2 regions of the Vibrio rubrogenes genome follow, and region 1 is predicted to be linked to the other one. Evidence: riboswitches for the same ligand, from Rfam matches in the RefSeq annotation. Region 1 holds a riboswitch; the other holds the start of a gene.
The links. A riboswitch is a leader RNA that binds a small molecule or an ion and turns the genes downstream of it on or off. The one in region 1 is predicted to bind lysine.
Positions count from the first base shown of each region.

Region 1 (15,045 bases):
GAAAATACTGCAGGCCAGCACGAATACTTTTTTCACTCTGCTCCACCAACACCAGAAAGTAAGATGCCAGTGACATCATTTCAAAGAATACGATGAAGTAAAACGCATTATCTGCCACAACTAACGCAACCATCGAAGCGACAAAGAGGTTGAGGAAAAAACTGATCCCCCAGCCACCTTTACCCTGATACTCTTTCATATAATGTAAGCCGTATATGGAGGCAGCAATGACAATCAGCGAAATAACCATCACCATAAATGCCGCTAATCCGTCAAAGCGAACAAGCAGTTGCGCAAAAGGGAAAGGACTGAAAAGCTGCGCTTGCCACACCTGATGGCTGACAAGAGCATACCCCGCGCTGATCACACCGGTGATACCGCCAATCGCAGAACACAGACTCGCAAGAGACACGTACAAAGATTCCCGTCGAGAATTGCCAAACAAGGCCACAACGCAGGCGATGAGATAACACCCCATCGATAAAGCCAACAGCGATAAAGGACTCATCATGTTATTTCTCCATATCCACAGTCAGTGAGCTGTTGGCAGTCACTTCCCTCTTGATCTTGCGGGCACGTTCCGTTGCTTCTTCACTCACCAATACAATTGCCCCGGTCGGACAGACTTCCATACAGGCAGGGCCTTCCTCTCTGAACTCACACAAATCACATTTCACCGCAATACTTTTCACACCCGGCTCCCAAGCCAAGAGATCATGACCAAACGTTCGGGGTACGGACGTAGATGGGTTACTGGAACGTGGTGTTGACGGTATATAAGTGTCATAACTGTTGGCATGAGCAATCGGGCGACTGCCATCAAGAGCAATCGCACCAAACGGACAAGCCACAGCACACAATGTGCACCCGACACAAATTGATTCATTGAGAAATATCCGGTCAGCTTCTTTGGTGATCGCCTGTACCGGGCAGACCGTTGCACACGGAGCGTCTTCACAATGACGACACATGACCGGAACCGTTGTGTCGTTATTTTTCACAACAGTCAAACGCGGGTGACTTTGCAATCCGACTTTCTGGTGAACATCAGAACAGGCAGCCATGCATGTTTGACATCCGATACACTTCTTAGGATCGGCAACTACAAATTTTTTCATAGCATCCCCTGACAGCTAAATAATCAACTAAAAGGGCAATAACCATGCCATTCGTGTGAATTTGTTTTTATTAATTAAAAATCAAATACTTAAATTGGATAATATATTAAATACCACCAATCCCGCAAATGAATCACCACGAAATCAATCACTCTCGACACTTGGTGTCGACACTATTGACGAAGCAAAGACAAGCTCAGGATTGAACGGAAAAATGTCATAAAAAAGAGGTTGGCATCGCCAACCTCTTCTGAATGTTTTTGCTTGTTTTCTCGATTGTCTTACCCGTTGTCTTGCGGCTCAAACAGATCCTGATGCAGTTTCTGAATCACACTTTTTGCATCGTCAGCATCGACAAGAAAACACAGATTATGATCACTGGCACCGTAACAAATCATGCGCATATTGTAATCACCGAGGGTACTGAAAACCTCTTTGGCATAACCTTTGGTTTCCATATGGTTACCGATCAAAGCGACCAGACTCAGATTTCGTTCGACTTCAATATGTGCGAGTTCTTCCAACTCAGCCCGGGCAGCCGCAGGCAGCTCGGGCGCACCGCCAGCCGTGTCCGTCTTATCCAGCGTAATGGACACACTGATCTCTGACGTCGTAATCAAATCGACGGAGATTTTATGCTTGGCCAGAATTTCAAAAACCTTAGCCAAAAATCCATACGCGTGGAACATTTTGGCGCTGCGAATCGTCACCATAGTTTGATTGGCCCGCAATGCCAGTGCCCGGAAATAAGGTGAATTTTCAACGCGTTTCCGAATCCAGGTACCGCCTTTCTCCGGCTCTTTTGATGAACCGACAAAGACCGGAATACCGTGTCGAAGCGCAGGAAGCAACGTTGAAGGATGCAGGATTTTTGCACCGAAATTCGCCATTTCTGAGGCTTCATTGAAGCTAATTTCAGGAATCGGGGCCGCTTTAGGCACAATGCGTGGGTCAGTGGTATAAATTCCGGGGACATCCGTCCAGATTTCCAGTCCGGATGCCTGAACCGCTTCTGCAATCAGTGCTGCTGAATAATCACTTCCACCGCGACCCAATGTGGTGGTATTGCCCTGCTCATCAGAACCGATGAATCCCTGTGTCACTACCAGATGCGTTTTACACAAGGGTGCCAGTTTGTCTTTAGCCTGAATAGCCGTCACTTCGATTTGTGGTTCAGCTCGGCCATAATAATCATCCGTGCGTAACACTTCACGAATATCAAATCTGACGGCATCGATCCCACGCTCTTTGAGAACTTGAGTCAGAATATGCGTCGAGATTAATTCGCCACAGGCAACCAAATGGTCCGTCAGTTTATTGCTGGTCTGAAAAGACGCAGCGTCCGCGAGACTTGTCACCGTGTCAAGAATCGCCTGAACCGCCTCTTTGACTGAGTCTTGTTCTTGTAACGATTCAATAATTGAAAAGTGAATATCAGATAATTGTTCTAAAATGGATGAACGTCTTTCCGCATCCTGAACACCGTTGGCAAGTTCAACCAGCAGATTTGTCACGCCAGAACAGGCACTACTGACAACAAGCTTTGTGTCCGGATTACTTTCGATGACGGCAGCACAACGACTCATTGCTTCGAAGTTTGCCACGCTTGTTCCGCCAAACTTGGCGACATTGAATGCACTCACGGCATTTCTCCCACGACTTCCTAAAATAAAAAATGTTGTGTTGGGTAACCAACGTCCAATGTTCGAAGAGAGTATTTCTAGAGCAAAAATAGAGGCGATTCGATGAAAGTAGACCTCAGAAGCTCTCCATCAGTTAGCACTGATGACAGTTGACGGGATTCAGCCCATTCACCCGACAGTCCAAATCCACAACTATGAACTGTCTCGGCACTACTCCCCCTGAATATTCTGTCTTGGAGTTGAGGCTCCACAAAATACCTGCCTGGGCAGTGCTCCTCTTCTGCTTAATAGCCTAGGTATTGAACGTTTTTGTCCTATCAATGTCAATGACAAATTGAATCACATTGGTTGATTTTCACCCAAATACTCAGATTGTAGAAAAATACTCAACTAGACTTGTGTCGGATAGCTTTCCTCACGGATAAGCGTTAGCCTGATAACTTGCCAGTAAGTGTCAATGAAAGGAGTCAGCTTGTGACTGTACAAAGTTTTTTCCCACCGCGAAGAACACTCATGGGCCCTGGCCCGTCCGATATTCACCCTCGGGTTTTACAGGCCTTGAGCCGGCCGACAATCGGGCACCTTGACCCGTTATTTATTCAAATGATGGATGAATTGAAGTCTCTGTTACAATATGCATTTCAGACCGAAAATGAATTTACGATTGCGATTTCTGCTCCCGGAAGTGCCGGAATGGAAGCCTGTTTCGTCAATTTACTGGAACCGGGAGACAAGGTTATCGTCTGTCGCAACGGTGTCTTTGGCGAACGGATGCGGGAGAATGTAATCCGTTGTGGTGCCAACGCTGTGCTGGTGGATAACGCTTGGGGAGAAAGTGTTTCTGTTGCAAAAGTCGAGCAGGCGATTCAAGAACATCCAGATGCGAAGGTGTTAGCATTTGTCCACGCAGAAACATCGACCGGTGCGCTCAGTGACGCGAAAGCGTTAGGCCATTTGGCGAAGCGGTACGGTTTGTTGACCATCGTTGATGCAGTGACCTCGTTAGGCGGTGTACCTTTAGCGGTAGATGAATGGCAATTAGATGCAGTTTATTCAGGGAGCCAAAAATGTCTTTCCTGTGTTCCCGGCCTGTCTCCTCTTACGTTTTCTCAGGCGGCGATTGAGACCATCAAAGCGCGTAAAAAGCCCGTCCAGAGCTGGTTTCTCGATCAAACATTAGTCATGGGTTACTGGAGCGGACAACAGAAGCGCAGTTATCATCACACTGCTCCGGTCAATACTTTATATGCTCTGCATGAAGCGCTTGTGCTGTTACAAGAAGAATCACTGATGTCGTCATGGCATCGCCACCAGCAGATGCATCAACAACTGAAACAGGGCCTGGAACAACTGGGGTTGGCGTTTGTGGTTGCAGAATCAGAACGATTACCACAATTGAATACAGTACGAATTCCTGAAGGGGTTGACGATGAGTGGGTTAGAGGTTACTTACTGCGTCAGTATAATTTGGAAATTGGCGCGGGATTAGGTCAGTTTGCCGGTAATGCGTGGCGCATCGGACTGATGGGATATAGTGCTCGCTCCGAAAATATCGCGCTCTGTCTGAAAGCATTGGAAGATGCGCTCACACAGAGCAAAAGATAAAATCACTCCGGGCGGGGCGGTACAAGATGCTCTTTATCTGGAAGCGTAAAGGGATATTGAGGAAATAAAAACTCAGCTTCGATGCGTGATTGCTCCGCGCGATTCATATCTCCGATATGCTGATATAACGCCATGAGCAACTGATAATATGTCGGCCTTGGCTGCCGCTGAATTAACTCAAGCAGCCAAGGAACGTAAGTGCTTAACTGCTGCTGATGCACTTCCGTATTTTTTTGCTTCAATTGATCCATGAGCTGCGCTTGCATCAATTGATCTTGCCATACTAAAGGTACATACCTTTGTCCCTGTCGTGAGATATGCTGACCTTGCTGGTATTGCATCAATAAGCTTTGAGCCCACAACAACGTGCCACAATAAAGCATTGTTAAAATAGGGAGCAATATTCCGACTCCATGTAACCCTCGGATTGTCAGGCGATGGATAGGCACACTTCTGTATTTTGCGACACGTTGGTCAACCCAAAATAAGAGAATGATAAATGTAATCCAGTGAATTGCAGACTGGCTGAATACATCATCGACCTGACTCGCCATTGCTATCGGAAAAAGTAGCGACAATGTCGCGAGACGGGTTTTAGGTTTAGCGCCATAGATACGCCCCAAGACAAATAAAGCTGCCAGCGTGATTGCAAAGATCGGTAAAAGTCCGCCTTCAATCCCCCAATAAAGCACTTCATTATGCGGATGTGATAATCCTGCTAAAGGCGATGGATAGTTTGGGTTCAATTGATGTTGCCGGGCGCTGTAAAGCACATACTCTTCTTCAAAGTGCCCGTAGCCATACCCCGTAAACGGTTTCTCGATAAACATATCGATAGTTTGAGCCAGACTGTCCGATAACGGTGACAATCGTTTGACAAACTGAGCGTTAAACGGTGTTGTATAAAGCGCCTGGATCAGAATAAAGCCGATCAGCAGACCGAGCATAATGGAAATACCCCATCCCCACAGTCTTTTCCGACTGGCAAACCGATACAGATAAGGAAATATCATCACAATACCGATTAAGGTCACGCCCCACCCCGTAACCGAGCGAAGCAACACCAATAGAGGCATACAGAGTAATGGCGTGATATAGAGCAGACTGGCAATGCTAAATTGGGCCTGATACTTTTTCAAATGTCGGGAAAGCAAATAACCTGATGCAAGAAGACCGGTTGCAAGATACGTCACGAATATATTGACCGAGGGAAATACTCCCAGTGGCACTCGGGCCGGATCGACCAATAACTGATAATAAGCCAGCCCGCTTTCAACCAATGCAGACAGCACGATCAACCAGATCAGTCGGTGTTTATGCTTGTTGCTAAAGCGGAACTGCTGAAGCACAACAAAAAGAATAAATCCGCCCCACAAAGCGATCACACGATACGTCGCAAGCGCGACAGAGGCATGGTCATAAAACAGCGGCAATGTCAGCAGTAAACAGCAGACCAAGAGACCGAGCGTCAGTTTTGAATATCTGATTTTCCGGGCTCTGATAACCTGAAATAAACCGACGGAAATAGCAATACTGACCCAAAACCAAGTCGTAATATTAAATAGCAGTGTTAACCCAACGCCTCTATTCAGGTCACTCGGAAAATGCAGGAAAATGAGGTATAGCATCCCGAGAACAAATAAAAAAGGTCGATTTAAAGGCAGTTTTACCGGAGATGGTTCGAGCCTCGTTCCCTGTACAATCAGTATCGCCATAGTCTCATTCATGTTGTGGGGGAGACGATGTTGCTACGTAAAATGACGCTGTTACGCTTCGTCTCCCTACAGGAAGTATGATGGAAGTTATTCTAACATAGGTTTCAAAAAACGTGCGGTATGAGAGTCCGTGACTTTGGACACATCCTCCGGTGTACCTTGAGCGATGATTTCTCCGCCGCCTTGCCCACCTTCAGGCCCCAGATCGACAACCCAGTCGGCCGTTTTGATCACATCTAAGTTATGTTCAATCACCACAACAGTATTGCCATGATCTCTCAACCGGTGAAGTACCGTCAGCAATTGCTGAATATCGTGGAAATGCAGCCCGGTTGTTGGCTCATCAAGAATATACAAGGTCTTTCCTGTATCGCGCTTAGAAAGCTCTCTGGCAAGTTTGACCCGCTGAGCTTCACCACCGGACAGCGTGGTAGCCGCCTGACCTAAACGAATGTAAGAAAGCCCGACATCCATCAGTGTCTGTAATTTTCTGGCAATCACAGGAACCGGCTCAAAGAAAGTTCTGGCATCTTCCACGGTCATTTCGAGCACTTCGTCAATGGTTTTGCCTTTATATTTCACTTCCAAAGTCTCTCGGTTATAACGTTTCCCTTTACAGATATCACAGGGCACATAAACATCTGGCAGGAAGTGCATTTCAACTTTAATGACCCCATCGCCCTGACAGGCTTCACAACGTCCGCCTCGAACATTAAAGCTGAACCGTCCCGGCTTATAACCTCTGGAACGGGACTCCTGCGTTCCGGCAAATAACTCACGAATCGGGGTAAAGATTCCGGTATAAGTTGCAGGGTTAGAACGCGGTGTCCGGCCAATCGGGCTTTGGTCGATATCAATCACTTTATCAAGCTGATCCAATCCCTTAATTTTTTTGTAAGGTGCAGGCTCTTCCGCACTCGCCCCATTGAGTTCAATGTGGGCGATTTTATAGAACGTGTCATTAATTAAAGTCGATTTGCCTGATCCCGAAACACCGGTGACACAGGTAAACAGCCCAATAGGGATCGTCAAAGTCACATCTTTGAGATTATTGCCGCTAGCTCCGAAGAGTTCGACCACCTTCTTCGCATCAAAAGGGGTTCTTTGCGTAGGAATGTCTATCGATTTTTCACCACTCAAATATTGGCCGGTCAATGACTCCGGTGTCGCAATCACTTCCTCGACATTTCCTTGAGCAACAATATGTCCGCCATGCACCCCGGCTCCCGGCCCAATATCGACAACGTAGTCAGCCATCCGAATGGCATCTTCATCATGTTCGACGACAATTACGGTATTGCCTAAATCACGCAGGTGCGTCAGCGTTTGCAGTAATCTTTCGTTATCCCGTTGATGTAACCCAATCGAAGGTTCATCCAGAACATACATCACTCCGACCAGACCCGCTCCGATTTGGCTCGCTAAGCGAATTCTTTGCGCTTCCCCACCGGACAGCGTTTCAGCGCTTCGGGAAAGATTGAGATAATTTAAGCCGACATTAACCAGAAACTGCAGTCGGTCATTGATCTCTTTCATGATCTTTTCTGCAATTTGTGCTTTTTGCCCCGTCAGTTGCAACGACCCAAAGAAAGTCAGTGCTTCAGCAATACTCAGTTCAACAACCTCGGGAAGCGTGGTTTCATTGACAAACACATGGCGAGCTTCTTCCCGAAGCCGGGCTCCGTGACAACTGGCGCAGGGTTTGGTCGAGATAAATTTAATCAAATCTTCCCGGACTGAATTCGATTCCGTCTCTCGATAGCGCCTTTCCAGGTTACTCAGAATTCCCTCAAAAGGATGATATTTTACTCGGGTATCGCCGCGATCATTGACATATTTAAACTCAATCGACTGTGTTCCTGAGCCTTGCAGAATGACATTTTGGATTTTCTTCGGTAATTTTTCGAAAGGTGTCGTCAAATCAAAATCATAATGTTCAGCAAGTGACGTCAGCATTTGAAAATAATAGAAGTTCTTTTTGTCCCAGCCACGAATCGCCCCATTTGCCAAGCTGAGACTTTTATCCTGAACGACTCGGGATGGATCAAAATATTGTTGAACACCTAAACCATCACAAGAATGGCAGGCGCCGGCTGGATTATTAAATGAGAACAGACGCGGCTCCAGTTCCTGCATACTATAACCACAATGTGAACAGGCAAAATTAGATGAGAATATGATTTCATCTCCCGCCTCATCCATCGAAGTGACAACCGCAATGCCACCAGACAATTCTAACGCGGTTTCAAAAGACTCAGCCAAACGCTGTTGCAAATCTGAACGGACTTTAAAACGGTCAACAATCACCTCAATCGTATGCTTTTTATGAAGCTCTAATGTCGGTGGATCTGAGAGATCACTGATTTCCCCATCAATTCGGGCGCGAATAAACCCTTGTGCAGCAAGGTTTGCCAGTGTTTTGACATGCTCCCCCTTCCGTTCTTTGACAATGGGAGAGAGCAACATCATTCTTGTGCCTTCCGGAAGATCAAGCACTTTATCAACCATCTGGCTAATCGTCTGTGCGGCCAGAGGGGTATGATGCTCCGGACAGCGCGGCTCCCCGACCCGGGCATAAAGTAAGCGCAGGTAATCGTAGATTTCAGTGATAGTACCGACTGTTGAACGTGGGTTATGTGAAGTTGATTTTTGTTCAATAGATATTGCCGGAGACAGACCTTCGATATGATCAACATCCGGTTTTTCCATTAAAGACAGAAATTGTCGGGCATAAGCCGACAGAGACTCAACATACCGTCTTTGCCCCTCAGCATATAACGTGTCAAAAGCGAGGGAAGACTTCCCTGAACCGGATAATCCTGTGACAACGATAAGTTTGTCACGCGGAAGTGTCAGACTGATATTTTTTAAATTGTGGGTACGAGCGCCCCGAACGTCAATACTATCCATCTTCTATGCTCTGGTAACATGTGGCAATGTCCTAGTATTACATAGAGTCAGATATGAGCAAAGTCTTACTGTATAAAAAAACAGTGTTTTGATAAAAGAATGAGCGACTCATGTCGCTCATTCAGCAGTCATCAAATCAAGCCGAAATGGCTTGTTCATCTTTCTGCGTTGAATGTTTATTGAGTTCAACTTTGTCTGAATTCTTCTGATAAAGATGCTCGAAACAGTAGTTCGTTGCTTCAATATAGCCTTCAACACTACCACAGTCGAAACGATGTCCTTTAAATTTATAGGCCAACACGCATCCGGCTTTCGCCTGTTTTAACAAAGCATCGGTAATTTGAATTTCGCCACCTTTACCGGGTTCGGTCTGTTCGATTAAATCAAAGATATCTGGCGTCAGAATATAACGACCGATAATTGCCAGATTACTTGGTGCAGAACCAGCCTCTGGTTTTTCGACCATATCATCTACCCGGAAAAGATCATCTTTGATCATTTCACCGGCAATCACACCATACTTGTGTGTTTCATCTTCAGGCACTTCCTGCACAGCGACGATTGAACAGCGGAATTGTTTGAATAACGCCACCATTTGGGCAAGAACGCCATCACCTTCACTGACACACAGGTCATCAGCAAGTACAACGGCAAACGGTTCATCACCGACAAGTTCCCGGCCAGTAAGAATGGCATGACCCAGCCCTTTCATTTCACGCTGACGAATATAAGTAAAATTCGTGGTTTCAATGATTTTACGAATGTCGACAAGCAATTTTTCTTTGTTGGTTCCTTTGATTTGGTGCTCCAGTTCATAGTTCATATCAAAATGATCCATGATCGAGTGCTTTCCTCGCCCAGTAACAATACACATCCCATTCATGCCTGCCTGAATAGCCTCATCAACACCGTACTCGATCAAAGGTTTATTAACGACCGGCATCATTTCTTTCGGCATAGATTTGGTTGCGGGCAAAAAACGAGTTCCATAGCCAGCTGCTGGGAAGAGACATTTTTTAATCATATTATCGTTACCTTGTTGTATTCAGGTTTTCCATCAACTTCATTCACTGTACCACGACTTACTCTGCAAGGTGATTTTGGATTGAAAAGATATGGTCAAATCATACTACTGACTCATTTATGAGACTAGATTTTGTTTTGCCCATGTTGTGGCTTGAGTTCGGTTTTTCACAGATATTTTCTTGAAGATCTGATACAGGTGTGACTTGACCGTGAACTCACTGATGAACAGGTTATCTGCAATTTGTGTATTCGTTGCCCCCGTTTTCAGACAGCGCAAAATTTCCAGCTCTCTGGAAGTCAGAGATATCGCTGCACTGACATTTTTGTTATTAAATAAATGTCGGTAGTAATGAAGAAGCTGACCACAAATATGTCGCGGTAAATAAATTTGCCCGTCTCGAATCTCGCGCAGTGCAGCAATGATCAGTTCAATCGGGTCACTGCGATAGAAGAGTCCTTTCAGATTGCCTAACTGGAGGAGTTCTTCTGTTCTTGGGCGTTTCTCAACATTGATCACAACCGTTTCGAGGCATAAATCCAGTGTGTTGCACATATCCAAGCGGGATAGCAATACTTCTTTTTGCTGATAATCAAACAGGAGTATTTTGTGCCGATCGGTCTGATGGGACAGCATAAATTGCCGGGGTTGAATTTTTGGGAGTATCTGTCCCAGCGCGACCTCGATTTCATGATAGAACGTTGAAGGTTCTTGATTATCAGGATAGAGGATATAAAGCATTCTGCTGTAATTTGATCTTTTCATGGCCTTGTCGGTGTGCTGATGGAATATCGAACAACATGCCAGAACATAAAAAACTCTTCTAATTCAATGAATTATTTATCGTGCAGCTTCTTATAGCATTGAAAATATGAAGTCTATCAGTTTTAAAAAAATCGAGTGGTATTAAAAAAAGTGGTGTGATTTCCAAGACTTTTAGATGAATTGCGATCAGAATTAAGTAAGGGAGTTGAGACCTTTATCAAGCGTGGTATCCTATGCGCTGAATAGATACATCATGAGATGACGGAGCAAAGCATGGCAAGCCGTGGAGTAAACAAAGTTATATTAGTTGGGAACCTTGGAAGTGATCCTGAAGTTCGTTACATGCCAAGTGGCGGTGCAGTTGCGAACATCACTATTGCGACGTCAGAAACATGGCGCGATAAAACGACGGGTGAGCAAAGAGAAAAAACCGAATGGCATCGTGTTGCCCTGTTCGGGAAAGTGGCAGAAGTCGCAGGAGAATACCTACGTAAAGGTTCTCAGGTATATATTGAAGGACAACTGCAAACACGGAAATGGCAAGATCAAAGCGGTCAGGAACGTTATACGACTGAAGTTGTTGTTCAAGGGTTTAACGGTGTGATGCAAATGCTGGGTGGACGTCAGGGAGCAGGGTCTGGTGGCCAAGCTCAGCCTGGGGTGCAGTCTCAACAACAAAATAGTGGCTGGGGACAACCTCAACAGCCTCAATCACAAGCGGCTCATCAGCAACCACAGCAACAATCTGCACCGCAACCACAATACAATGAGCCACCAATGGATTTTGACGACGACATTCCGTTCTAGGCTTATGTTTATACCTGACTCATCGGGTAAATTATAGCGTAATAAAGCCCCGTTTACGGGGCTTTATTAGTACTCAGTGAGACAAAAAACTGATTAATCCATATTCGGGGCAAGCCACTTTTCGGCTTCTTCCCGCCCCCAGCCTTTTCGTTCGGCATAGCTCAGAAGTTGGTCTTCCTGAATCCCCGCGACAGCAAAATAACGGGAATCCGGATGAGAGAAATACCAGCCGGACACAGATGCACCAGGCCACATGGCATAACTGGTTGTCAAAGACATCCCGATCTTCTCTTCAACCTGAAGCATTTCCCAGATAGTGGCTTTTTCCGTATGCTCCGGACAAGCCGGATAACCGGGAGCAGGCCTGATGCCCTGATATTTTTCTCGAATGAGATCATCATTACTCAAGCTCTCATCGCCCGCATATCCCCAGATCTCTTTGCGAACCCGTTCATGGAGGTATTCAGCAAAAGCTTCAGCCAAACGGTCGGCAACGGCCTGAACCATGATGGCATTGTAATCGTCCCCTTGCGCTTTATACGCATCAGCAAGTTCTCGTTCACCAATACCACCAGTGACAGCAAAAGCACCGATCCAGTCTTTTTTACCACTACTTTTGGGAGCAATGTAGTCAGACAGACAATAGTTATACCCTTTCGGCTTGTGTGTTTGCTGTCGCAAATGGTGTAATCGATGAGCAACCTCTCGACGAGATTCATCATGATAAACTTCGATATCATCACCGACACTTGCCGCCGGGAATAACGCACAAATTCCTCGTGCTTTCATCAGACCTTCGCTCTCAACGCGATCCAGAAATTCATTGGCATCTTTAAACAGACGACGCGCCTCTTCACCGACCTCGTCATGATCCAAAATAGCTGGATATTTACCCATCAGTGACCACGTCATAAAAAATGGTGTCCAGTCGATATATCGGCGTAATATCCCGATATCAAAATCATCAAATACGTGAACTCCACTTTTCATCGGTACAGGTGGCGTATAATTGTCCCAATCAATCGCAACACGGTTCGCTTGCGCTTCTTCCAGAGAGACCGGGCGAGTTCTGGGGGTTTTCCGGGCATGCTGTTCCCGGGTCCGTTCATAGTCAATATTCAATTTCTCAACAAATCCCGGCCGTAATTCATTCGAAAGCAGAGAGGAACAAACACCAACCGCCCGGGATGCATTGTTTACATAAACCACTGGTTGATGGTAGTTTTGTTCAATCTTGACGGCTGTATGCGCCTTCGATGTCGTTGCACCGCCAATCAGCAATGGGAGCTCAAATCCCTGACGCTCCATCTCTTTAGCGACATGGACCATCTCATCTAATGATGGGGTAATTAATCCGGATAAACCGACAATATCAACCTGCTCTTCTTTCGCAACTTTGAGTATCTGTTCACAAGGCACCATCACCCCAAGATCAATGATCTCGTAGTTGTTACATTGCAACACAACACCAACAATATTTTTCCCAATATCGTGGACATCGCCCTTCACTGTTGCCAGTAAAATTTTGCCATTGGTCCTTCCGCCCTGTTTTTCTGCATTAATGTACGGTTCAAGATAGGCAACCGCCTGTTTCATTACCCGAGCGGATTTAACGACCTGAGGAAGAAACATTTTCCCTTCACCAAATAAATCTCCGACAACATTCATCCCATCCATGAGAGGACCTTCGATCACTTCCAATGGTTTCGATGCTTGTTGGCGCGCTTCTTCGGTATCTTCAGTAATAAATTCCGTAATCCCTTTTACTAGAGCATGTTCAAGACGCTTAGAAACAGGCCATGTTCGCCATTCCAATGCCGACGCATCATCCGCTTTACCCACAGCATTTTCACGGTACTCATCTGCAATCTCCAGCAAACGCTCCGTGCCATCATCTCTGCGGTTGAGAATGACATCTTCAACAGCATTTCTCAGTTTCTCAGGAACATTGTCATAGATCTCAAGCTGCCCGGCATTGACGATCCCCATGTCCATACCATTCTTAAAACAGTGGTAAAGGAATACAGCATGAATCGCTTCCCGCACGTAGTTGTTTCCTCGGAATGAGAAAGAAACGTTCGATACCCCGCCCGAGACCATGGCATAAGGCAACTCTCTTTTGATATCACCGACAGCATTAATAAAATCAACCGCATAGTTGTTATGGTCGTCTATCCCTGTTGCAACTGCAAAAATATTAGGATCAAAGATGATATCTTCCGGAGGAAAACCAACTTCATCAACCAGTATGCGATAAGCTTTGGTACAAATTTCAATTTTCCGCTCACGGGTATCAGCCTGACCAATTTCATCAAATGCCATCACCACAACGGCAGCACCATAGCGACGGATCAATTTAGCCTGATGAACAAACTTTTCTTTGCCTTCTTTCAAAGAAATTGAATTCACAATTCCTTTGCCCTGAATGCATTTTAACCCCGATTCAATGACCTCCCATTTGGAGGAGTCTACCATCACCGGAACTTTGGAAATTTCCGGCTCAGAAGCACACAAATTTAAGAAACGCACCATACAAGCTTCTGCATCGAGCATTCCTTCATCCATGTTGATATCGATAATCTGAGCACCATTCTCGACTTGTTGTCTGGCAACATCTAACGCTTCATCGTACAGCTCTTCTTTAATAAGACGTTTAAATCTGGCCGAACCAGTAACATTTGTCCGCTCTCCGACATTGACAAAAAGTGTTTCCTTCTCAATCATGAGCGGCTCTAATCCGGACAACCGACATGCCACGGGGATCTCAGGCAAGGAACGAGGTTGTACTCCTTCTACAGCTAAAGCGATATGACGGATATGTTCAGGTGTTGTACCACAACATCCACCGACTAAATTCAGGAAACCGGCTCTAGCCCACTCACCGATATGCTCTGCCATTTCTTCGGGAGACAAATCATATTCACCGAAAGCATTAGGTAATCCAGCGTTTGGGTGAGCAGAGACAAAAGACTCAGAAATTCGGGATAATTCTTCAACGTAAGGACGCAATTCATCAGGACCAAGCGCGCAATTTAATCCAAACGATAAGGGCTGAACATGGCGTAGTGAGTTATAAAATGCCTCTGTTGTCTGACCGGATAGGGTTCGGCCTGAAGCATCGGTAATAGTTCCGGAAATCATGACAGGCAATGTCACATTTAATTCTTCAAACACACTATCAACAGCGAAAGCACAAGCTTTAGCATTCAACGTATCAAAGATCGTCTCCAGCATAATCAGGTCAACACCACCTTTAATTAAAGCGCGTGTCGATTCGGAATAAGCTTTCACCAAACTATCGAAAGTCACGTTACGAAAGCCCGGATCATTCACATCAGGAGAAATAGAACATGTCCGGTTAGTCGGGCCCAGAACCCCAGCGACATAGCGAGGGCGCTCCGGTGTTTTTGTGGTCCATTGATCCGCAACTTCCCGAGCCAGCTGAGCAGCGGCAAAGT
Region 1 is NZ_JCARSY010000010.1:129,800-144,844, forward strand. Features, by position in the region: gene hyfB (hydrogenase 4 subunit B) at 1-511, opposite strand, end outside; gene AC55NX_RS09870 (4Fe-4S dicluster domain-containing protein) at 513-1,118, opposite strand; gene lysC (lysine-sensitive aspartokinase 3) at 1,400-2,761, opposite strand; lysine riboswitch at 2,873-3,049, opposite strand; gene AC55NX_RS09880 (pyridoxal-phosphate-dependent aminotransferase family protein) at 3,236-4,366, shown strand; gene AC55NX_RS09885 (PglL family O-oligosaccharyltransferase) at 4,369-6,081, opposite strand; gene uvrA (excinuclease ABC subunit UvrA) at 6,169-8,991, opposite strand; gene galU (UTP--glucose-1-phosphate uridylyltransferase GalU) at 9,128-10,015, opposite strand; gene AC55NX_RS09900 (LuxR C-terminal-related transcriptional regulator) at 10,133-10,780, opposite strand; gene AC55NX_RS09905 (single-stranded DNA-binding protein) at 11,054-11,587, shown strand; gene metH (methionine synthase) at 11,681-15,045, opposite strand, start outside.

Region 2 (15,045 bases), on a different contig from region 1:
GTAATCGTATAAATAATAGTAGGTTTGTCTGTAGGCATGAACTTTCCCTATCTGTTCTTAACAACCCCATGTGATTGTGGCAGTTAGTTATGTGAATATCTGAGATGTCCTGAGTGATTGTTCAGGCCACTCTTAATGAATCACTCATGCCGTATCGAAAGCCCTTCGCAAATATCCGATACGGATTCGTGAGTGAATGATTGCCATACCCAAACGACTTCGGAGCATCGTGTGGTGTTTTTCTGTTCACTCTGTACGATTCGCTGAGCATTATCGTACCAAAAGCAATCCGGGTATATTACGGCCTATCGAATGACAGGCTGATTGAGTATAATTAAACGAAACTGAAGAAATAGTCTATCATCCACACTTCATTATCGTATCAGAGCGCGCAAATAATAGCTTAAACTCAACATTGTGAAAACTCAGAAATACAGTTCATTTACAAATTTGCAAGGAAGTTAACATGTCTTTCCCGTCACGCAATCCCTCCTCGTTGCGTCGCTCAACGAATCAGCGGTCAAAAAACGCAAAACTTTCTCAGCGTTTTCCACATCATTCCAAGCATTCAGGACAGAAAAAATCACGTCCCTTGTCTATGCCTGAAGAGAGAAAGATCATCTTGTTCAATAAACCCTATGATACGCTGAGCCAGTTTACAGACAGTGATGGTCGCCAAACACTGGCTGATTTTATTCCAATCAAGGATATCTATGCCGCAGGCCGATTGGATCGAGATAGTGAAGGTTTGATGGTGTTAACCAATGATGGTCAGTTGCAGGCTAAGCTGACACAACCGAAGTCCAAATCGCCCAAAACTTACTGGGTACAGGTTGAAGGAGCACCTGCAGAATCAGATCTTGAGCAACTCAGACATGGCGTAACACTCAAAGATGGCCCGACACTTCCTGCAATGGCCGAAATCATTCCTGAACCTCAGATATGGCCGCGCACACCACCGGTCCGCTTTCGTGCCGCCATTCCAACCACTTGGCTAGCGATCACAATCATTGAAGGACGCAACCGTCAGGTTCGACGAATGACTGCACATATCGGCTACCCGACACTGCGCCTGATTCGTTATTCAATCGGTGATATGACATTAGGATCGTTGCAACCCGGAGAATGGCAAGAAATCAGCGCTTTTTAAGGCGCTAATTTCGTTGATAACGCAATTCGGCTATCGATGACGCTCTTTGAGTTTATTGATGACATCGTTCATCGATAACCCCTGATCTTGCAACAACACCAACAGATGATAGATGAGATCGGCAGACTCGCAGACTAGTTCCGCCTTATCGCCCGACGTCGCTGCAAGCGCGACTTCAACGCCTTCTTCGCCCACTTTTTGCGAAATACGCTTGGTGCCACGGGCGTACAGACTGGCAGTGTAGGAAGATTCGGGATTGGCTTGTTTACGCTCGCCCAAAAGCTGCTCCAGCTGGTGAAGCCACACCATTTGTGACTCTTCTTGCTGCTCTGAGTCCCAACAACTGGTTGTCCCGGTGTGGCAGGTCGGCCCGACCGGATCGACTTTAACCAGCAACGTGTCATTGTCACAATCCAGTGCAATATTTTTCAGCTGTAACACATTGCCGGAGGTTTCTCCTTTGGTCCATAAGCGCTGTTTCGTCCGCGAAAAAAACGTGACCTGTTCAGTCAATACGGTTTTTTCCAGTGCAGAGTCATTCATATACCCCATCATCAACACCTGACCTGACTGAAAATCCTGTATGATCGCAGGAACCAACCCCTCAACTTTGTCCCAATCAATCCGCTCGGAAAGGGATGCCAGTGTTTCACTACTACTCATAATCTCACCTCGATCCCTTCTGATTTTAAATACTGTTTAAGTTCAGCAATATCAATGATCTGTTTATGGAATACCGACGCCGCTAATGCACCGTCAACATTGGCCTGTAAAAATGCCTGAGCAAAATGCACCATTTCACCCGCACCACCGGAAGCTATCAAGGGCACATTGCAAACTTCACGGACCATATTCAGTTGCTGAATATCATATCCCTGACGCACCCCATCCTGATTCATCATATTCAGTACAATCTCACCGGCACCGCGTCGCTGTACTTCCTGTACCCAATCTTTGGTTTGCCATTGAGTTGCTTTGGTGCGGTGCTCATCTCCGGTAAACTGATACACCTGATATTGACCGGTTTGCTGATCAAAGTAGGAATCGATCCCGACCACAATACACTGCACACCAAATCGATCTGCAAGGGTGGTAATCAACTGTGGATCGGCTAAAGCAGGTGAATTGATCGACACCTTATCCGCACCAAACTCTAGAATACGGGCCGCATCTTCAGCGCTTCGAATGCCTCCAGCAACGCAAAACGGAATATCGATCACTTCGGATACCCGCTGAACCCAGCTTTTATCCACCACGCGGCCATCACTGGATGCGGTAATATCATAAAAGACCAGCTCATCGGCACCTTCTTCAGCATAGCGCTGTGCCAGAGGCACGATATCACCGATAATCTCGTGATTACGAAACTGTACGCCCTTGACCACCTGACCATCTCTGACATCAAGACATGGGATTATTCGCTTTGCCAACATGCAAATGCCTCCTCTGCGGTAAACTTACCATCCAATAGTGCCCGGCCAACAATCACACCTGCCACCCCAGAACCTTTTAACGCTTGAATATCATCCAGAGAGCCAATTCCCCCGGAAGACTGAAATGCAATTTGCGGATATTGACGACAAAGGTCAATGTACAGATCGACATTCGAACCACTCAATGTGCCATCACGTGAAATATCGGTACACAATACATGTTTCAAGCCGACGGTCAGATAATCTTCAATTAAAGACTCAATCGTGGCCCCGGAATCTTCCTGCCACCCCGAGATTGCCACCCGACGTTGCCCGTTAGCGTCAATATTAATATCCAGCGCCAGTACAATTTTTTCCGGGCCGTACTGTTGCATCAATGTCTTGACCAATTCAGGCTGCTTGACAGCTGTCGAACCCACCACAACCCGTTGTGCTCCGGCCTGAAGCAGATCCACCATATCTTGCTCGGTTCGAACGCCTCCCCCGATCTGAATGTTTGCCGGGGTACCAGCCAGTAAACGGGCAATCAAGTCTAACTGGCGGGCTGATGTATCTTTCGCGCCGGTCAAATCGACCAGATGCAACCAGTCAGCACCAGCCTGATGGTAACGATTGAACTGCTCAACCGGGTCAACTTTATACTCAGTCACTTGTCCGTAATCCCCTTGAAACAGGCGGACAACCTGACCATCAATTAAATCTAATGCAGGTATAATCACAACAATATCCCTTGTCTGCTGCTCAGAGTTCTAAGAAGTTCTGAATCAATTTCGCACCGGCTTTACTGGAACGTTCCGGGTGGAACTGAACCCCGTAATAATTGCCGCGCTGAATGGCAGCACTGAATGGCTGGCCATAATCACACTCGGCAATAGTGTAGTCCCCGACCGGCATCGCATAACTGTGAACAAAATAGAAATAATGGCCACGTTCAATCCCTTTAAATAGCGGATTGCCCGTTGCAGTGACGGTATTCCACCCCATATGTGGCAACGGTAACGCACCACTATCCATCCGTTTCACGATGCCTTCACAGAGACCGAGACATTCGATAATAGTATCACTGTCATCCATGACTTTTTCTTCGGAGTGTGTGCCAAGTAGTTGCATTCCCAGACAGATACCTAACAAAGGTTTCTCGACCTGTTTAACTAAGCCGACCAAGTCTCGTTCTCTGAGGTTTTTCATCGCTTCTTTCGCTGTACCAACACCGGGCAAAAACAGTTTATCCGCGGCTAACACCACTTCCGGTTGCTTTGAAATTGTGACCGAATGACCGAGTCGTTCGACAGCAAACCGTAAGGACGACACATTGGCACAACCCGTATCAATAATGACAACTTTTTCCTTCGTCATTACAAAACTCCTTTACTGCTGGGTAATTCATTGCCTTCTATTTTGATCGCTTGACGGAGTGTCCGACCAAACACTTTAAACAGGCTCTCAATAATATGATGATCATTGTCCCCCACAGAAGAGAGATGCAGTGTACAAGCCAGTGTATCAGTCAGCGAGCGGAAGAAGTGGTAAGTCATTTCCGTTGAAAAGTCACCGACTTGCTCACGAGAGAACTGGGCGTCAAATTTGAAATAAGGACGGCCGGACAGATCCAGAGCACATTGTGCCAAACACTCATCCATTGGCAGCGTAAAACCAAAACGACCAATACCCCGTTTGTCTCCCAGCGCTTCTTTGATCGCCTGTCCTAAAGCTAGTGCGGTATCTTCCACCGTATGATGATCATCAATGTGTAGATCGCCTTGAACCTGAGCCGAGAGACTGAATCCACCATGAGTAGCAATCTGATCGAGCATGTGATCGAAGAACCCGAGCCCGGTTGCGATTTGATTGTTACCCGCTTCATCGAGATTAACGGTAATGACGATATCCGTTTCTTTAGTCCGACGAACCACTTCTGCCGTTCTTGGCGCTGTAGTCAGCTGTTTAACAATCGCCTTCCATCCCATTGTCTGTGGATTGTATTGAATACCGCGAATTGCCATATTTTCAGCGAGCTGCAAATCGGTGGCTCGGTCACCAATCACTGCGGAACGCTGAAAATCCACCCGTCCTTCCTGTAAATACGGTTTGACCAAACCAAGTTTAGGCTTACGACAGCTACAATTATCCGCTTCAAAATGCGGACAGATCAGCACATCATCGAATATCACCCCTTGTGAGGTAAAAATATCCATCATCATTTGGTGCGGGGCATCGAAATCAGCTTGGGGATAACTCTCTGTTCCGAGACCATCTTGGTTGGTCACCATCACCAAACGATATCCGGCATTCTGGAGTGACAAGAGACTGGGAATGACATCTGGTTCAAGCTTGAGTTTATCGAGGCGATCCACCTGAAAATCAATCGGTGGTTCAACGATTAACGTGCCATCCCGGTCAATAAATAAAATCTTTTGTTGTTTGCTCACAGAGACATCCTTTTATTATCGGTCAAACTGTCCATTACTGATCCATTCGTTACTGATAAAAGCGGCGAATAAACGCTAAGGTTTTTTCACACTCTTCCCGGCTGCCGGCACTAATCCGGACACAATTTTCAATCGGTGAATTGCGTAAAATCATCCCGTTATCCCATGCGGCTTGAAATAATGCATCACCATCAGGAAACTCAACCAACAGACCATTTCCCCAGCCATCGAATACCGTCACCCCAGGAATAGCAGAGAGCCCTGCCTGAAGGTAAGCGCGATTGGCGTTAATCTCCAAGGTCTGGTATTTCATCCGCGCCAAACCACTTTCTGACAGCGCTTGCTGAGCAATTTCAGAAACCGGATAAGGAACAGGATAAGGGGCAATGACTTTGAGTAATACTTGAATTAATTCGGCATTGGCCAGTGTATATCCGCAACGTAAGCCCGCTAACGCGAATGCCTTCGACAACGTGCGCAAAATAGCCAGATGCTCGTACTGTTCCAACAGATCAACCGTCGAAGCCTGTGGGCAAAAATCGATATAAGCTTCATCCATCACCACAATGGCGCGGTCTTTGGTCAGCTCCAGCAGTGCTACAATGTCTTCCCGAGCGACTAAATTCCCGGTCGGATTATTCGGACTACACACAAACACCACTTTGACGCCATCTAAATTAGCTTCGATAGCTGGCAAATCCAGTTGCCAGTCGGAAGTTAGCGGCACCACTTTTCTTGCGACACCAATCGTCTCAGCACTGATGGCATACATGCCGTAGGTGGGCGGGCAGTAAAGAATCGCATCTTCACCCGGCTCACAAAAAGCACGAATGACCAGCTCAATGCCTTCATCTGCGCCCCGCGTCGTCAAAACTTGCTCCGGTTGAACACCGGCATAAGCGGCATAAGCAGAGAGCATCCCTTCCGGCTGACAGGAAGGATAACGATTCAATCCGGACAAATTCAGTTGATAGGTATTATCAAAAGGCGATTCGTTGGCATTGAGCCACACATCCCCACTACCGCCGATGCGTCGGGCAGAAAGATAAGGGGTTAATTGTTGAACCTGTTGTCTGGCCAGTTTTTTCATTACGATTCCGCCTTATTTAATTTTTCAATACGAAGCGTCACAGCGCGTTTGTGCGCATCCAATCCTTCGGCTTCAGCCATTGTCACCACTGTCGGTGCCAGTTGACGCAACCCATCGGCTGAAAGCTCCTGAACCGTCATGCGCTTACTAAAGTCAGCCAACCCAAGGCTGGAATAAGTTCTGGTGTAGCCATAGGTCGGTAAAACGTGATTGGTTCCGGATGCATAATCACCGGCAGATTCCGGAGACCAGCGGCCTAAAAAGATTGAGCCGGCATTGTCGAGTAATGGCAGTAATTCTCGCGGATTTTTCGTCTGCACGATCAAATGTTCCGGGCCATAGATATTAGAAATCGAAACTGCCTGTGTCATCGATTCGGAAATAATCACCAGACTCGATGCCAGTGCTTTTTCGGCCGTCGCCGCGCGGGAAAGAACGCTGAGTTGAGACTTCACCGCATCAGTAACCTGATCAGCAATAATCGGTGATGGTGTCACAAGAACAACTTGAGAATCGGGGCCATGCTCGGCCTGACTGAGTAAGTCGGCGGCAATAAACTCTGGGTCAGCGGTCTCATCGGCAATGACCATGACTTCAGAAGGACCGGCGGGCATATCGATCGCTGCACCACGAAAATCGTTACTCACCTGACGTTTGGCTTCCGTCACATAAGCATTGCCCGGCCCAAAAATCTTATCGACTTTGGCAACAGATTCTGTGCCATAAGCCATCGCTGCAATCGCCTGTCCGCCTCCGACATTATAAACTTCATCAATCTGACACAATTTGGCGACATAGAGAATTTCGTCGGCAATCGGTGGCGGAGAACACAAAACGACTTTCCGGCAACCCGCAATTCGAGCCGGTACGCCTAACATCAAAACCGTTGAAGGAAGCGGCGCACTCCCGCCCGGGATATATAAACCGACGGTATTAATCGAACGTGTTATCTGTTCACAAACCACCCCGGGCATCGTTTCAACTTGAATCGGCTGGGGAATTTGTGCTTTATGAAATTTGGTAATATTCGTGTAAGCCTGATCAAGTGCCTGTTTCATCTCTTCGGAAAGACGCGCTGAAGCAGCTTGAATTTCCTCTGCTGAGACTCGAATATTCTCAGGGATCACATGATCGAATTTCTCAGTCAGCTCTCGGAGCGCCTGATCACCATTCTGGCGAACTTGTTCAATCACCGCAGCGACAGCAGCCGTGACACTTGCACCTTCAATGATCGCTGGACGCTCCAGAATCGAAGCTTGCTGGTCTTTGTTTAAAGATTGCCATACAACCGTTCTCATTATGATCACTCCATCATTTTTTCAATCGGCAGAACCAGAATCGAGCTGGCCCCCAAGGCTTTCAAATGTTCCATTGTTTCCCAGAACAGGTTCTCTGAACTCACCAGATGCACCGCAACTTTTGATTTGTCGGCTGACAGTGGTAATACCGTCGGATCTTCCGCTCCGGGCAGTAATTGCTTAATTTCTGCCAGTTTATCCACGGGGGCATGGAGCATAATATATTTCGACTCTTTCGCCTGCTGAACACCGTGCATCCGAGTCAGTAGCTTATCGATTAAAGCAACCTTATCCGCGGCAAAATCACCACGGCGCTGAATCAGCGTCGCTTTAGACTGGAAAATCACTTCGACTTCTTTCAGGCCATTGGCTTCCAGTGTTGCACCGGTTGAAACTAAATCAGCAATTGCATCAGCAAGTCCTGCTCTGGGGGCAACTTCAACCGAGCCTGTCAACATACACGTGGTAAAAGGAATATCCTGACGATCCATATAAGCTTTTAGCAGATGAGGATACGTTGTCGCAATTCTCATCCCATTCAAATCTTGTGGGCCGTTGTAACTCTTATCTTTATCAATCGCAATCGACAAACGACACCCACCGAACTCCAGACGTCTTAAAGAAACGAATTCATTCGGTTCATTTAGCGCCAGACGATCCAAACGGACTTCTTCAAGTACGTTTTCACCGACAAACCCCAAATCCACGACCCCGTCCATAATCAATCCCGGGATATCGTCATCACGGACTAACAGTAAATCAATCGGCATATTCAGTGAGTGAACGACCAAACGTTCCCCCATCACATTAAACTTCACACCACACTGCTTCAGGAGTGCCATACATTCCTTGCTCAGGCGACCTTTCTTTTGGACTGCAATTCTCAGGCGTTGTTGTGCTTGCATAAATAATTCCTTGTCAATCATTGTTGTTCTTTTCAGTATCCATTCAGCTTTTGAATGTCAGCTGTTTCTTAATGTAAAGCATATAAAAAAACCCTCGGAATTACTCCCGAGGGTTGATTGAATTTTTTCATTTCACCACCGGGAGAATCTTATCTCCCGGGTATGCGCTCATCTCCCGAAAGATAACTTAGGGATGATGATGGTGGTGAATGTTCATAACGAAACTGTTTTTCATAAAGCTTCTCATAATAAAACTGCGCATACTTGGAAAAATCTTTAACTTGCCTATCAAGTTTTCTTCACACTATACAAGCTTGAGGGGTTTTGCAACCCCTCTTTTGACTTTTTATGCAAATAATCTTCATAAGACAAATCGTACCCGATAAAACTGAGTCATCATCAGGCATGCTCAGAAAGCCGATCTTGGGATTGCTGTCGAATACGGAAACCAAAACAGATAATAGCAAACACAGCAAATGTAACCAGCAGCGACAAGCTAACGGAATCACTCAGCCCTAAAACGATATAACCAATCAGCGAGATAAACGCCACTAACAGAGCATAAGGAAGCTGTGTCGAAACATGATCAATATGGTTACACCGCGCCCCGGTAGACGACAAGATTGTTGTGTCAGAAATCGGAGAACAGTGATCACCAAAGACGGAGCCTGCAAGTACCGCCGCTAACATTGGCATCATCAGCGCCAGTTCGGTTGCGCCAGCAATATCCCCGGCAATCGGTAACATGATGCCAAACGTTCCCCACGATGTACCGGTCGCGAATGCCATAAGCCCCGACAACACAAACAGAATAGCCGGCAACCAGTGTACCGGAATGTTACCTTGAGCCATCGACGAGAGATAAAGCCCGGTCTGCATATCTTTAATCACCGCACCAATCGTCCAGGCGAAAAACAGCACTAAGATAGCCCCGAACATTGACTTCATACCGATTAGCAGCGTTTTCAAGATGGTAACCGGTGGCATTCGTTGTCTCAATACCGAAAACAGCGCCATCAATAGTCCGACTAAACCACCGTCAATCAAAGACATTCCCACATTCGTATTTTCAAACGCCCCTAAAATACTAAATGTTTCACCTGCAGCCGTCAGCGACTGCCAACCGGTAAAGAGCATTGCAGCGACGGTAGCAATCACCAATGCCACTATCGGCACAATTAAGTCACGCACTCGTCCTGATTCACTTTCTTGAATATCGAGCTCCTCTTTGAGTTCTGCGGCCTGATCATTGCGCCCGATTCCGGATGCAACACGATGTTCGTGATGCTTCATCGGACCGATATCCAATTGAAAAACGATCATCGCAAACACCATTAATAAAGCAAAAATGGCGTAGAAATTCATCGGAATTAACTCAACATATGCATTTAACGGCGTGTATTCTGTCATACCGTGGGAAACTAAAATACCACCGATAATGGTCATAATATACGCGCCCCAGCTGGAAGCGGGCATGATGATACACATAGGTGCCGCAGTTGAATCAAGAATATACGCGAGTTTTGCGCGTGAAACACCAAACCGGTCAGTCACCGGGCGGGAAATCGAGCCAACCGCCAGACTGTTAAAATAGTCATCGACAAAAATGAAAACACCCAAAAAAGCAGCAAGCAACTGAGCACCTTTATTGCCCTTCACTTTTTTATCGGCCCACAATGCAAATGCCCGTGTACCACCGGAAAGCGTCAATATTGCAGTCATCATCCCTAGCAGGAGGAGAAAACCGATAATGCTCATGTTCCAACTGTTAATTGCGCCATCTTCAATCACCAGTGCATAAACTTTGCCTTGAATGTAATCAAATGAAGAAAACAAAGAATAATCGTTCAACAGGCAAGCACCTAACAAGATGCCAACGCCTAAAGAAAGCAGCACGCGTCTGGTCAGGATCGCCATACCCAGCGCAACAATCGGTGGAAAAAGAGATATTAAGGAGGAGGAAAAATCAACTAATGTCATGATCTTCAATAACCAATGATTAAATATGGTAAGAGACCTACTGCATTGTAATTATATGAATAACCTGTCTGCGTCATTCAAAGATGAACTAAGTGAAAAACCATCTAGTTTCACCCAGTCCTACAGTAGCGCTCCATAGTTATACAAATAAATAGACTATGGCAGTGTTGCCCCTATTCGGGAACAACCCCAGCAAACGGCCTCTGATAAACACGTTCACTTCGGCAAAAAAGCCTTTCAACCAAGGTCATAGGCATCACCCTACCCTGATTTACTTATCTTAATTGCACCTCTACACGGACTAGAACAATTCACCACTACTTCGACAGAGTAACGGCAGTATATGTTGATGACCGAATTAGAACGCGCCCATTGTACAAATACCGGAACCATTTGCAATAGGTTTATCTTTGCTTTAAATCAAAAAGCTCAGTCAAGCAATAGGCTTCGTATTAATCTCAATGAATAACTCAAGTTAACAAATCAAGCTCATATATGATATTCATCGTAATTAATGATAATTTGACACAAGCATTTACAATAATTTACGATTCTGCCAGTTTTTTTATATATTATTAGTTCGCTAATGTTGTCATAATAAATATCTGCGTTTATTATTCCGTTGTGTTTAAATAAAGTTGTGGGAATAACAAAATGTCGGAACTAACTAAAACTCTACTGAATATTCGTAGCTTACGCGCTTATGCACGTAATTTAACACTCGTTCAGTTAGAAGAAGCTTTAGAAAAACTGACCTCTGTCGTTGAAGAACGTCGAGAATCAGAAGAAAAAGAACGGGCAGAAAGAGAAAAGCAAGAAGAAAAGCTAGCTCAAATTGCTGAACAAATTGCACAAGATGGTATCGATGTAGACGCGTTAATTTCTGCACTTTCCACCGAAGGTAAGACAAAAGGTAAACGTGCACCACGCCCAGCGAAATATAAATATATCGATGAAAACGGTGCAGAAAAAACCTGGACAGGTCAAGGTCGTACACCATCAGTAATTCAAAAAGCCCTTGATGAAGGCAAGTCTCTGGATGATTTTGCGATCTAATTCCAGAAACGTAAAAAATAAAAGGCTCCTCATGGAGCCTTTTTTATTGTCTCTTACTCAGGATAATTATATGAACCTTTGTACGAAACCAATTATTCTTTGCGAAACATTTTACCCGCTTTTCCCGCGCTGAATTCTTTTTGTTATCGTTCCCAATATGCTTCTTCCAAACTATCTTCTTTTTCCGGTAAGCCTTTTGATAATCTTGGTGAATGTTGACTTAAAACTTCATAGCTTGCTCTATTAGAATACTTACAGACTTGGGAGAACGATGAATAAGTAATAGAATCATATTGATGCTTAATTGAATTCGGTACATTCATTTTATGATATCTATTTGCCGCCATGTCATGTAATAAAGCAGATAATGCGGCATCACCGGCACCATTGGTGTTTTTAATCACTTCAGGCCCCCCCATATAAGGCGCAATGTGTGAGTACACTCGGATCGGATGAGTGCAACACTGCTTCATCATCGGCCGGCTAAATTCGTAACGGTTAAATTCAGGAATACTGCCCGGCAATAAAGGCAAACTGGTTTGGCGTTTAGCGTCATCTTCTGTATATCCAGCCATAAATAAACCGAGCGGTCCTGCTGTACACAATACCAAATCTACCCATTCAAGAGCCTTATTTGCAGCCATCAACGGATCGGTTTCTCCGGTTAAAGCGTGTCCTTCATCTTCATTCATCGCAACTACCGTAACGTTCTGCTTCAAAAAGTCTTGCCAAAAAGCTGGATCCTGTTCAATGACATGTTTTGTCCCCAGCGTTAATACCACCGGAACATGATATTTTTTCGCATATTCTATCGCCTTCATCGTTGCTTGGGGCATCGGATCACCCGGTTGACAACGAATTAAATATGCCGTTAAAACCAAAGCAGAAGCCGATTGAAAAATATGCTCCGGAATACTTTCTGCCCGGAGTTGATTCATTTGACCTTCGCTAATAGCAAAAGTTCGTTCGCCACTTGAAGTAATCAATGTAAAGCAACGTCCAATAGCACCATCAATCCCCTGTAAATGGTTCAAATCTACCCGGCTGGACGTATTACACAAATAACGATAACCATAACTACCGATCCCAATATTCTTGCACATGACGCCTAATAAGATAGAACGGTCATCAGCCAATACAGAATAGTTATGCAAAGTATTACCGATTGTGCCACCAGCATACTCATTAGTCATCAGATGCTTTTCAACCAATTCAGAATAAAGTAACTCTGCGGTTTCATCCTGAATAACTAAAGAATGCCCAAGACTTAACCCATACCGTTGAATTAGATCCTCATCGACGATCGCTTCAATATCAACAATTACTTGGTCAATACCAATAACATGAGTCTGGGGAGAAGTTTTTCGTTGGGAGCTCCGTAAAATGAGCAAATCTCGTTCATCGACAGGAAAATAATGTTTTGACTTACGCTGGCCGGGAAACTTCATATGTAAATTATCGTGAATTAAAAGACTGCGTAAGTTTAGCCGCCAATATAGTCTCCGGCAATGGCTCGAACAACAGTAATCGATTTCAAATCAAAAATTAAGATATGCTTAACAGCAACATATGAAATCTAGCGCGTGAATATGGATGCAATAAAAATTAATTTTATAAAACCATTATATCCGTTCCAAATTTTTCAGTATTTCTAGCCCAAGACAAACTTGACAAATAAATCATCAATGCATATTGAATAACAAAAAAATCATGCCCGTTCTAAACAACTATTTTTATAACAATTACATATATTTTGGACTCATTCGATGACTGTTTTTTATGTATTTTGTAACTACTGTTTCGTAACTGCTTTTTTATAACTAAGAATATCGACTCATATCATAACGACAAAAATTCTTACAAAAAAAATCACATTTTGTATATCAATATCTCTGTCCCATTTATTTTTATCGAATACTGATAACTTTCCTGTCATATCCGAGTGCAATTCGTCCAATGCAATGGTTCGATTCTGAGTGAAATACATCCAGTTCAGATTGACCTCAATCCCTCAAGATGACTGCTCCAGATGAAGCTGTAACCGTCACATTCTTTCTGATAGAATCAGCAGCCTCAACAGAACAAGTGGTATTGAGAGATGTTAGAAAACCGAGAAGCAAACGCACAGAAAAAAGTTATCGTCGGCATGTCTGGCGGGGTTGATTCATCCGTTTCAGCTTTTCTTCTCCAGCAACAGGGCTATCAAGTTGAAGGTCTGTTCATGAAAAATTGGGAAGAAGATGATAACGAAGAATACTGTACAGCAGCCGAAGATCTGGCTGATGCTCAGGCTGTTTGCGATAAGTTAGGTATTTATCTTCATACGATCAATTTTGCTGCTGAATACTGGGATAATGTATTTGAATATTTTCTTGCTGAATATAAGGCAGGAAGAACACCGAATCCCGATATTTTGTGTAACAAAGAAATCAAGTTCAAAGCCTTTTTAGAATTTGCTGAAGAGATTCTGGATGCCGACTACATTGCCATGGGACATTATGTCCGTCGGACATTCCCGTCAGGTCATGACAAACCGCAAATGTTAAGAGGCTTAGACAACAATAAAGACCAGAGTTACTTCCTCTACACCTTAAGCCATGAACAGATTGCCAAAAGCCTGTTTCCGGTCGGTGAGCTGGAAAAACCACAAGTCCGTCAGATCGCTGAAGAACAAGGTTTGATTACCGCGAAGAAGAAAGATTCCACAGGTATCTGCTTTATCGGAGAAAGAAAATTTACCGATTTCTTGTCGCGTTATCTTCCTGCTCAACCGGGTAAAATAGAAACCCCTGAAGGTAAGGTCATCGGTGAGCATCAAGGGTTGATGTACCATACGCTGGGGCAACGCAAAGGTCTCCATATCGGTGGGCTCAAAGAGAGTAGTGAACAGCCTTGGTATGTGGCCGAAAAAGATTTACAACGCAATGTGCTGATTGCAGTACAGGGTTCCGATCATCCGCTGTTAAAATCAGAAGGATTGGTTGCCTCACAACTACACTGGGTGGATCGTCTCGTACCGGAAAGTCCGTTTCAATGCACCGTGAAAACTCGCTATCGTCAAACGGATATCCCATGTACCATCATCCCAGCCGATAATGATAAACTGAAAGTCATTTTTGATGAGCCTCAAATCGCTGTGACACCAGGACAGTCCGCTGTATTCTATCTCGGTGATGTCTGTCTCGGTGGCGGGGTCATCGAAACACGAATTCCATACACTGTATTATAAGATTCAGGAGTTTTACGTGGCGAACACAAACTATGACCGCACAATCGCTTTTGCAGGAATTTGTCAGGCAGCATTTCTGGTACAACAGGTTGCGAAAAACGGTTACTGTGATTCTGACGCCTTTGAAACTTCAATCAAAGCGATTCTGAACATGAATCCGGCCAGTACCATTGATGTGTTCGGACACGAAGAAAATCTCAAGGTCGGGCTTGAATGCCTGACGAATGGGCTGGACAGCACGCCATCCGGTAGTGAACTGACACGCTATATTATTAGCCTGATGGCCTTGGAACGTAAACTGAACAGTCGTCGGGATGCTATGTCGCAACTCGGCGATCGCCTCGAAATGCTCGAGCGCCAGTCGGCTCATTTTGAAATTCTAGATGAGCAGATGATGAGTAATATTGCGAGTGTCTATCTGGATGTCATCAGTCCGATCGGGCCACGAATTCAAGTCACTGGCACACCGTCCGTG
Region 2 is NZ_JCARSY010000005.1:82,884-97,928, reverse strand. Features, by position in the region: gene AC55NX_RS05770 (NADP-dependent isocitrate dehydrogenase) at 1-38, opposite strand, end outside; gene AC55NX_RS05765 (pseudouridine synthase) at 467-1,150, shown strand; gene hisIE (bifunctional phosphoribosyl-AMP cyclohydrolase/phosphoribosyl-ATP diphosphatase HisIE) at 1,181-1,813, opposite strand; gene hisF (imidazole glycerol phosphate synthase subunit HisF) at 1,810-2,583, opposite strand; gene hisA (1-(5-phosphoribosyl)-5-[(5-phosphoribosylamino)methylideneamino]imidazole-4-carboxamide isomerase) at 2,565-3,302, opposite strand; gene hisH (imidazole glycerol phosphate synthase subunit HisH) at 3,325-3,939, opposite strand; gene hisB (bifunctional histidinol-phosphatase/imidazoleglycerol-phosphate dehydratase HisB) at 3,939-5,012, opposite strand; gene hisC (histidinol-phosphate transaminase) at 5,062-6,102, opposite strand; gene hisD (histidinol dehydrogenase) at 6,102-7,400, opposite strand; gene hisG (ATP phosphoribosyltransferase) at 7,406-8,305, opposite strand; His leader region at 8,388-8,514, opposite strand; gene AC55NX_RS05720 (Na+/H+ antiporter NhaC family protein) at 8,705-10,285, opposite strand; lysine riboswitch at 10,404-10,588, opposite strand; gene AC55NX_RS05715 (H-NS family histone-like protein) at 10,940-11,341, shown strand; gene AC55NX_RS05710 (inosine/guanosine kinase) at 11,485-12,789, opposite strand; gene mnmA (tRNA 2-thiouridine(34) synthase MnmA) at 13,440-14,570, shown strand; gene hflD (high frequency lysogenization protein HflD) at 14,587-15,045, shown strand, end outside.
Region 2: it holds a riboswitch for lysine, as region 1 does, so the genes downstream of both, AC55NX_RS05720 (Na+/H+ antiporter NhaC family protein) here and lysC (lysine-sensitive aspartokinase 3) in region 1, are expected to answer to the same signal.